3 regions of the Enterobacter sp. Taxon_8 genome follow, and region 3 is predicted to be linked to each of the others. Evidence: predicted binding sites of a transcription regulator. Region 3 holds the regulator's gene; each other region holds the start of a gene.

Region 1 (3,282 bases), 1.7 Mb from region 3:
GGATATGCGACTCAGCTGCGTTCTCTGACCAAAGGTCGTGCATCATACACCATGGAATTCCTGAAGTATGATGATGCGCCTAACAACGTTGCTCAGGCCGTTATTGAAGCCCGTGGTAAGTAATCCACAGGATTAAAACCTAAGTCCCGTGCTCTCTCCAGAGGGGAGAGCACTATAGTAAGGAATATAGCCGTGTCTAAAGAAAAATTTGAACGTACAAAACCCCACGTCAACGTTGGTACTATCGGCCACGTTGACCATGGTAAAACTACCCTGACTGCTGCAATCACTACCGTTCTGGCTAAAACCTACGGTGGTTCTGCTCGTGCATTCGACCAGATCGATAACGCACCAGAAGAAAAAGCTCGTGGTATCACCATCAACACCTCTCACGTTGAGTACGACACCCCGACTCGCCACTACGCACACGTAGACTGCCCAGGCCACGCCGACTATGTTAAAAACATGATCACCGGTGCTGCGCAGATGGACGGCGCGATCCTGGTTGTTGCTGCGACTGACGGCCCAATGCCTCAGACTCGTGAGCACATCCTGCTGGGTCGTCAGGTAGGCGTTCCTTTCATCATCGTGTTCCTGAACAAGTGCGACATGGTTGATGACGAAGAGCTGCTGGAACTGGTAGAGATGGAAGTTCGTGAACTGCTGTCTCAGTACGATTTCCCAGGCGACGATACTCCAATCGTTCGTGGTTCTGCTCTGAAAGCGCTGGAAGGCGAAGCTGAGTGGGAAGCGAAAATCATCGAACTGGCTGGCTTCCTGGATTCTTACATCCCAGAACCAGAGCGTGCGATTGACAAGCCATTCCTGCTGCCAATCGAAGACGTATTCTCCATCTCCGGTCGTGGTACCGTTGTTACCGGTCGTGTAGAGCGCGGTATCATCAAAGTTGGTGAAGAAGTTGAAATCGTTGGTATCAAAGAGACTGCGAAGTCTACCTGTACTGGCGTTGAAATGTTCCGCAAACTGCTGGACGAAGGCCGTGCTGGTGAGAACGTTGGTGTTCTGCTGCGTGGTATCAAACGTGAAGAAATCGAACGTGGTCAGGTTCTGGCGAAGCCAGGCTCAATCAAGCCACACACCAAGTTCGAATCTGAAGTGTACATTCTGTCCAAAGACGAAGGCGGCCGTCATACTCCGTTCTTCAAAGGCTACCGTCCACAGTTCTACTTCCGTACAACTGACGTGACCGGTACCATCGAACTGCCAGAAGGCGTTGAGATGGTAATGCCAGGCGACAACATCAAGATGGTTGTGACTCTGATCCACCCAATCGCGATGGACGACGGTCTGCGTTTCGCAATCCGTGAAGGCGGCCGTACCGTTGGCGCGGGCGTTGTTGCTAAAGTTCTGGGCTAATTAATTATCCCCGAATAAAAAAGGACGCTTCGGCGTCCTTTTTTGTTTTCTGCCGCTCAGGTATTTGTCACAAAATTTCGCATTTTTTGCCTGCTCCCGCCCCGCATTCTGGCGTTTGTGCTATTGTAATCATAACCATTCTCACTTACACTTTGCGCATAATTTGAACGGGAGTTTATATGTACGTTTGTTTATGTAATGGTGTAAGCGACAAAAAAATACGTCAGGCCGTTCGCCAGTTCCAGCCCCAGTCATTCCAGCAGCTTCGCAAATTTGTTCCGGTGGGAAATCAATGCGGTAAATGTGTACGTGCTGCGCGAGAGATCATGCAGGACGAACTGATGCAGATCCCGGAATACAAAGAGATCGCGTAAGCGCCCATCTTTTTTTTGACATCCCTGTAGCCCGATCTACGCTTCAATGAGTGGAAGCGGAGGGACTATATAATGAAAGGTGATGTTAAAATCATAAGTTATCTCAATAAATTATTGGGAAATGAGCTTGTCGCAATCAACCAGTACTTTCTTCACGCGAGAATGCTCAAAAACTGGGGACTCAAACGTTTAAACGACGTTGAGTACCATGAATCTATAGATGAGATGAAACACGCTGATAAATATATCGAGCGTATTTTATTCCTTGAAGGCATTCCAAACCTGCAGGATCTCGGCAAGCTGGGCATCGGAGAAGATGTCGAAGAGATGCTGCGTTCCGACCTCAGGCTGGAGCTTGAAGGTGCCAAAGATCTCCGTGAAGCCATTGCATATGCTGACAGCGTACATGACTACGTCAGTCGCGATATGATGATCCAGATCCTGGCCGATGAAGAAGGCCATATTGACTGGCTGGAAACGGAGCTGGATCTCATTGCTAAAATTGGCCTGCAAAACTATCTTCAGTCACAGATTAAAGTGGAAGAATAAGCAACGTCTTCCAGCCAACGCATAAACCCGCTGCTGCCAGAAATGGCCCAAAAGGCAGCGGGTTTTTTATTGCCTTCTTATCAGGGCGGATTAACGAAAAAACAAGAATGCAGAGAAGCGCCATCAGTGCTGCAAGCAACGCCAGCGTAGGCAGTACGCACCAGCCATGCCATGCGCCAAGCGCAGCCAGGTATTTTACATCGCCATATCCCATACCTTCACGCCGGCAGATAAACCAGTAGCCCCAGTAAATAATGGCAAAGGCAATATATCCGGCCATCGCACCCACCACCGCACGTGGCAGAAAATCCGGATGGATACAGAGCTGAAAGAGCAGGCCCGCCCATAGCAGCGGGCAGAGAAATTTATCGGGAAGCAGACCGTAGCGAATATCGGCATGTACAAGTAAGGCAGTCAGCGAAAGATAGATCAGCAGAAAGGGGAGGGTGGTTAGCATGAAAAAGGCCTCAAGCGGGTTTGCGCGCATACTCGTTATAATCGGCCTTGCCGGCAACGCATAAAAAACGGAGATGCGTAGCGGCTCGAAACAAAGCATCGACGCAGATTACATTGCATAAAATGTTGCGCGCTCTTATGAATACTGCGCCTCTGGCGCTTAATTTCTAAACGGCACTTGCGTCTTGCCCAGATTTACGTATAATGCGCGGGCTTGTCGTAATTGACGGCGGGTTCAATCAGAACCAGAGTAGCTCATTTTGTTACTCAACAATGCTCCCAATTGGGGAGCTACGTAAGAACGGTTACACTCTCCCATCAATCGTAATGGGTTTGAGGAGTAATCATTTTCGTTTATAAAATAATTGGAGCTCTGGTCTCATGCAGAACCAAAGAATCCGTATCCGCCTTAAAGCGTTTGATCATCGTCTGATCGATCAATCAACCGCGGAAATCGTCGAGACTGCTAAGCGCACTGGTGCGCAAGTCCGTGGTCCGATCCCGCTGCCGACCCGCAAAGAGCGCT
Region 2 (3,282 bases), 1.5 Mb from region 3:
CTGCCGTGGAAGCCAAACGAGGTGAATATGACCGGGATCGCGGAAAGCGCCAGCCCTTTTTCCAGCGGCAGCGTCAGCAGGTTGACCTTATGCACGTGCGGGGCCAGCAGCACCAGCATGATAATCAGGAAGAGAATTTTGGCGCTGAACAGAAAGCGGTTAAACAGATCGACCAGCGATGTCCCCACGCAGACCACGCCGCCGCCGATGAGCGCAAAGAAGATAGCCCCCGTCGCAGGGGTAATGTCAGAGCCAAACCAGTCGTTGACGCTGGAGGCGATGAGTTCCCCGGCGCCGCTGATATAGGCGGCGGTCAGGGCGTACATCAGGAACATCATGCTAAAGCCGGTTATCCACTGGCCGTAGCGTCCCAGATAGCGCGCCGCAAGCGAACCCAGGCCGGTGTCGGCGGGCACGTGCTGGTAAACCTCAAGCAGCAGCAGGGCGGTGTAGCACATCAGCGCCCAAAGCGTGCCCAGCAGCAGCAGGGTCATGCCAAATCCCACGCCCGCGGCCGCCAGGGGCATGGCCAGCATTCCTGCGCCAATTGTCGTTCCGGCGACGATAAAAATACTTCCCAGGGTTCTGTTTTTCACGCTTTCCTCTACAACGCTTCTTAACCGCGACAAATCTGCGGCGCAGAGTAAGGGAAAAGCCGTAACTCGTCAAATCACCGTTACAAGTACTGTAATTAAAAGTTTACGAATTGCGCTGCCGGCAATTCTATGACGTGGGGCGACGCTCAGGCGTAACGTAAACAGGGCGTACAGGGAATAAAATGGGTATTTCGATGCGGGGGAGGGAAGGTAAATTAACGCGGTGCCGGAAACCGGCACCGCGCTGAAATTAATTCTGAGTATCGAGAGTGGAAAGTTCTTTATCAATAAAGTAAAGACCTTCACCGGATTTCCCCACCAGCGATAATTTATCCAGCACGGATTTAAACAGCTTCTCTTCTTCGTGTTGTTCAGCGACGTACCACTGCAGGAAATTAAAGGTTGGATAATCCTGGCTGGTCATCGCAGCATGAACCAATTCGTTAATTTTCTGGGTGATCAGCTGCTCGTGCTCGTAGGTGGCGCGGAACAGTTCATCGAGAGAATTATACTCAGCAAACGGTGAGGCCACGGTGTCAATGCGCGGCAGGCTGCCCGTATCTGTCAGATAATCAAACAGACGCTGCATGTGGGTCATCTCTTCCTGAGCGTGACGACGCAGAAACGCGGCCGCACCTTCGAAGCTGTGGTAGCTGCACCAGGCGCTCATCTGCTGGTAGAGCAGGGATGAAAAAAGCTCAAGATTCATTTGTGCGTTGAGCTTGTCGATCATTTCAGTTTTCAGCATGGTGACGCTCCGGATTATTATTTCTGGTCCACAATGAGCGACACTATAATTTGTTATTTAATTATTTGCAAAACGTAAAATTATTATTTTATTTATTCAAAATACGAATGGGAATAAAACGCATTGGCGATTTTTATAATGTATTAATGAGAATTATTTTTGTTCGTAATGAAATAAACTGCCAGCACACGCTGGCAGCTTCGATTAATACCACGGATTATTTGACTTAGGATTAACGGCGTAACCCATACATTTGTACTGGATAGTCACGCTCTCGTTCAGGCACAGAGAACCGCTTGTCAGGGTACAGGTTTTAATGGGCTGACCATAGGCTGAGGCGGTGGCATACCCCATGCTCTGACACGCTTTTGCCGCCGTGCCGTTATTCACATACTCATCGGAATATGCATTTTGCAGCGCTGCCTGGCCGTAGTCGAGGCGGACGATGCCGTTTGGGGCATCGAGACTACTGACTTCAGCCTGGCGGTTAATACTACACCCCGCGAGCAGCAGGATTGTGCCGGCTACAATGACTCTTTTCATGGTTCGCTCTGAGTGGATGGAAATACGTTATCGTACCCGCAGATGCCCGCTGCAATGCCTGGAATAGCCGGACAATCTGCCCTCACTCTTTGCAACGGGTCCGGGATTAACGCTGTCAGGCCACATGCGGATAAAATTGTGATGCATGTCACAAAAATATTGATTTTTGTGACAGTGGTCATATTATAGGTACATTGACAATAAAGTTGTATAACAAGTTAATGGAGCCTCATCGTGAAACTGCGCAAAATCCTGAAAAGCATGTGGGCCAATTACTGCCGCACGTTCAAAGACGTGCCGCCGGGCGCCATGTTCTGATAAAAAACCTGCTTCGGCAGGTTTTTTTATACCTGCAGGCGTTGAAGGGGAGATGTCAGGGGGCGTGTTTTGCTAATATGGCGGCCTTTAAATAAGGAGAAAGCCCCATGTCACAAAACCTGAGCGCCGATCAGGAACTGGTCTCTGACGTTGTCGCCTGTCAGCTGGTTATCAAACAAATCCTTGATGTTCTGGACGTGATTGCGCCGGTTGAAGTGCGCGAGAAGATGTCTACCCAGCTCAAAAACATCGATTTCGCCAGCCATCCTGCTGCCGCTGATCCGGTAACGCTTCGTGCGATCCAGAAAGCCATCGCGCTGATCGAGCTGCGATTCACGCCGCAGGGTGAATCCCACTAAGCAGGGAAATGGGCGACGGTACGTGTCGCCCTTTGATGCTGTCAGAAGAACGTCTGGACCAGCAGGTAGCTCGCCGCGCACGCGCAGCTCACCCCAATCAGCCCTGGCAAAATGAAGCTGTGGTTGATTATGAATTTCCCGATGCGGGTCGTGCCTGACCGGTCAAAGCCGATGCAGGCCAAATCACTTGGATAGGTTGGCAGCACAAAATAGCCGTATGATGCCGGGAAAAAGGCGATCAGCATTTTCGGGTCGATGCCCAGCATGAGGCCCATAGGCGCAACGGCCGTCAGCGCCGCCGCCTGGCTGTTCACCAGTTTTGACACCAGAAACAGTACAATGGCATACGTCCACGGGTGGCTTTTCACCACGCCTTCCAGCGCCAGCTTTAACTCCTCGAGATGTGCCTGAAAAAAGGTATCGCTCATCCACGCCACGCCGAACACCGAGAAGATCGCGACCATACCGGCTTTGAACACCGCGCCGTTGGAAATGGCCGACGCATTGACCTTGCAGGCCATCAGCATCACCGCGCCCGCAATTAACATCATCATCTGAATGACAAGGTTCATCGACAGCGCCGTCATTTTACCTTTCACTTCAAAGGCAGGGCGCAGTTCAGGGAATGCCCCCAGCAAAACGACCACGGCAATACCGGCAAAGAAAATCCACGTGGACCAGTAGGCCTGTTTAGGAAAACGTTGATTCATTAACGTCT
Region 3 (3,282 bases):
GAGACGTTGCGCAGCCAGGCATAAGTCTGAAAATCCCCTTTATTACCCTTTTCATGTAGCACAGAGTGCAGTCCTGCGCGATAGCTGTTTCCGCAGGGTTGCCAGTTCTGCTATTATTGCCCTTATCCGTGGCCGAATTGCGCCACCATACTATTAAGTTTCAAGAGGTTATTTTACTCATGGCAATCATCGGCATTTTCTTTGGCAGTGATACCGGCAATACCGAAAATATCGCAAAAAACATTCAAAAACAGCTCGGTAAAGACGTTGCTGATGTGCATGACATTGCCAAGAGCAGCAAAGAAGATCTGGAAGGCTATGATATTCTGCTGCTGGGTATCCCAACCTGGTACTACGGTGAAGCCCAGTGCGACTGGGATGATTTCTTCCCGACGCTGGAAGAAGTGGACTTCAACGGTAAGCTAGTTGCCCTGTTTGGCTGCGGTGACCAGGAAGACTACGCTGAGTATTTCTGTGACGCGCTGGGTACCATCCGCGACATCATTGAGCCGAATGGCGCGGTTATCGTAGGCCACTGGCCGACCGCTGGTTACCACTTCGAAGCGTCTAAAGGCCTGGCCGATGACGATCATTTCGTGGGTCTGGCCATCGACGAAGACCGTCAGCCAGAACTGACCGCAGAGCGCGTTGAGAAATGGGTTAAGCAGATCCGTGAAGAACTGCACCTGGACGATATTCTTAACGCCTGATTTTTCTCGCGGCGCAACGGCGGTTGCGCCCGCGCACCAGGTCAAACCGATTAAATTAATTGCTACAATCTTTTAACTTTTTCGCCCAGACCTGTACAATGTCTCCCTGATAAAATGTGGTTTTCCATCGAGCAAGTTTGTTGGTGATACCCCATTTTTATAAGCATATTTTGCCTGAGACTTGCAGTTTTCATTTAGCCATGGCAGTTCTATAATGAGACGCATTATCCCAGGTGCATTTTCTGTCACTTCCTACAGAAGTGAATCGTTTAGCAACAGGACAGATTCCGCATGACTGACAACAATACCGCATTAAAGAAGGCTGGCCTGAAAGTTACGCTTCCTCGGTTAAAAATCCTCGAAGTGCTTCAGGGTCCAGACAATCACCATGTCAGTGCGGAAGACCTTTATAAACGTCTTATCGACATGGGTGAAGAGATTGGGCTGGCTACCGTCTATCGCGTGCTGAACCAGTTTGATGACGCGGGCATTGTCACCCGTCATAATTTCGAAGGCGGTAAATCTGTTTTCGAACTGACCCAGCAGCAGCACCACGATCATTTGATCTGCCTCGACTGCGGCAAGGTCATTGAATTCAGCGATGATTCCATCGAAGCGCGCCAGCGTGAAATCGCCGCGCGTCACGGTATCCGCCTGACCAACCACAGCCTGTATCTTTACGGTCACTGCGCTGAAGGCGACTGCCGCGAAGATGACCACGCGCACGACGCAAAATAATCAAGTGTTCATACTCTGAGCCAGCCGAAAGGTTGGCTTTTTTTTGCCAGAAAAAAGCCCGGTAAGCACCGCGCCACCGGGCGTAAAGCAACTTATTTATTATTGTTGCGTATCTCGTTCCAGATCTTATCGCAACGCTTGGCCACTTCCTGATCGTTACCGGTTTTACGCGCCTGGATACAGGCCTGGTAATCCATCACGCGGACATTCTCCCGCGTCGCAAACTGCTCATGCGCTTTCTCTTTCTTCAGCACGTTCAGCACGCTCTGACAGGCTTCAATTTTCTCCGGCGATCCTTCTGCTGTATTAATACAGGCGCTATAGGCCTCCTTCAGCCGGGAATCTTCTTTCGGTGCCTCACTCTGAGCACACGCCACCAGCCCTGATGCCAGCAACGCGACGATTACGATTTTTTTCATCATATGCAGTCTCCGGTCCGGCGGGATCTAACCCGCCGGAAGATTCATCAGAAGATAGTGAACGGTGCGATAACCATGAATTTCACGTCACGTTCATCCTGGAAGATGTTGCCGTAACCGCCCGCGTAGCTCGGGATATCGGAGTGGTTGTCATATTGAGTGAAGTGCAGTTTGAACATTGTACCTTTCGCGCGGCCATCCTGCAGGGTATAGATAGCATCGAGGCTGTAAGAAGACTCTTTCAGGCGATAGTTGGGATCGTAGTATGCGTCCGGAGTTGCCATATCGGCAGGTTTTGCATCCCAGGCGTAAGCGTAAGAAGCGCCCACCGCCCAGCCAGGCAGGTTCCAGTTTTTCAGGTCGTACATTGCGCCGAAGAAGACCGCTTTCTCGCCGTCGGCGTTGAAGTCTGAGCGGTTATCCCACCAGATATCAAGACGACCGTTGGATGAGGCATAGGTCGGGGTCATACGCTGCAGGAAGTAGCCCTGCTGCCCTTCCGCCTTCACCCATGTTCCTTCCAGACGTAAATCAACCTGACCGACCTTATAGCCGAAGGTTAGTGCCTGCAGCCACGCGGTGCCATCATAAATGTCATTGACGCCACCGTTGCTGACTTTGTCGCGCGTACCGTAGAACTGATAGCTGGTACTCAGCGGGCTACCCGCGACATCAAACTTATAGCTGGCCTTGGCAAAGTACTGATCGATATACCCTTGCGCCTGGCCAAATGCTGCTTCGAGAACCAGATCGTTTTTGAAGTCGTATTTCGCCCCCAGCGAGTGGAGATAATCGACTTTGGTTTTCTTATCGTTCTGGTAGAACTTGTCCATCTCGATGTGCCAGGGTGCTTTGTACTCGTTGGTCCACATATAGGAGAAGCTCAACGCACCCGCATCACCGTAGTCAAAGTTCGCCCCGGCTTCCGCACCCTGATAGGTACCCGGCATAAAACTCCAGTGCGGTGCTAACAGGGTCTGGCCAGTTGGCTGAATATAACCACCGCGCGCCCATACCGGACCGTATTTAAATTTTGCAGCGGCTTTGTACAGGCTGATGCCGCTCTTATCCCCGGACCAGTCTTCTTTATACGCTTTATTGCTGGAGGAGAAGGCAATTTCGTTCGGGTGGGCGCTGTCGCCGTTTTCCGCCATTTCAATCGCGGTAAACGCAGCAATATCCAGACCGAACATATCCGCGGCATAGCCTGACTGGAAGTCCAGGTTGGCGTTCCAGGTGGAATGAGAAAGGTTGGTTTTGTATTTGTCTTCGGTGACGTCTTTACGGTCACGTTCACGCTGCCAGTAATAGATACCGCCCGTGAGGGTAGAATCGTCGATGAAGCCCGCCGCTTTCGCCTCTGGTGTCACCACCAGGCCCGACATTGCTGTCACACCGGCAATAGCCAGCGCCAG

What was found. The regulator Fur, encoded in region 3, represses iron uptake genes when iron is present. The targets are predictions, from matches to a motif close to ATAATAATGAGAACNACTATCAA.
Region 1: the regulator Fur is predicted to act here: its motif matches at 1,500-1,522, upstream of bfd (bacterioferritin-associated ferredoxin).
Region 2: the regulator Fur is predicted to act here: its motif matches at 1,485-1,507, upstream of ftnA (non-heme ferritin).

What each region holds. Positions count from the first base shown of each region.
Region 1 is NZ_CM177989.1:410,532-413,813, forward strand. Features, by position in the region: gene fusA (elongation factor G) at 1-123, shown strand, start outside; gene tuf (elongation factor Tu) at 193-1,377, shown strand; gene bfd (bacterioferritin-associated ferredoxin) at 1,557-1,751, shown strand; gene bfr (bacterioferritin) at 1,824-2,300, shown strand; gene AC4IBF_RS01900 (prepilin peptidase) at 2,284-2,757, opposite strand; gene rpsJ (30S ribosomal protein S10) at 3,138-3,282, shown strand, end outside.
Region 2 is NZ_CM177989.1:1,732,126-1,735,407, forward strand. Features, by position in the region: gene tyrP (tyrosine transporter TyrP) at 1-596, opposite strand, end outside; gene ftnA (non-heme ferritin) at 847-1,344, opposite strand; gene yecR (YecR family lipoprotein) at 1,549-1,887, opposite strand; gene azuC (stress response protein AzuC) at 2,122-2,205, shown strand; gene AC4IBF_RS08220 (DUF2766 family protein) at 2,313-2,564, shown strand; gene AC4IBF_RS08225 (anaerobic C4-dicarboxylate transporter) at 2,606-3,282, opposite strand, start outside.
Region 3 is NZ_CM177989.1:3,257,610-3,260,891, forward strand. Features, by position in the region: gene ybfE (LexA regulated protein) at 1-24, shown strand, start outside; gene fldA (flavodoxin FldA) at 180-710, shown strand; gene fur (ferric iron uptake transcriptional regulator) at 1,002-1,448, shown strand; gene chiQ (ChiQ/YbfN family lipoprotein) at 1,541-1,867, opposite strand; gene chiP (chitoporin ChiP) at 1,915-3,282, opposite strand, start outside.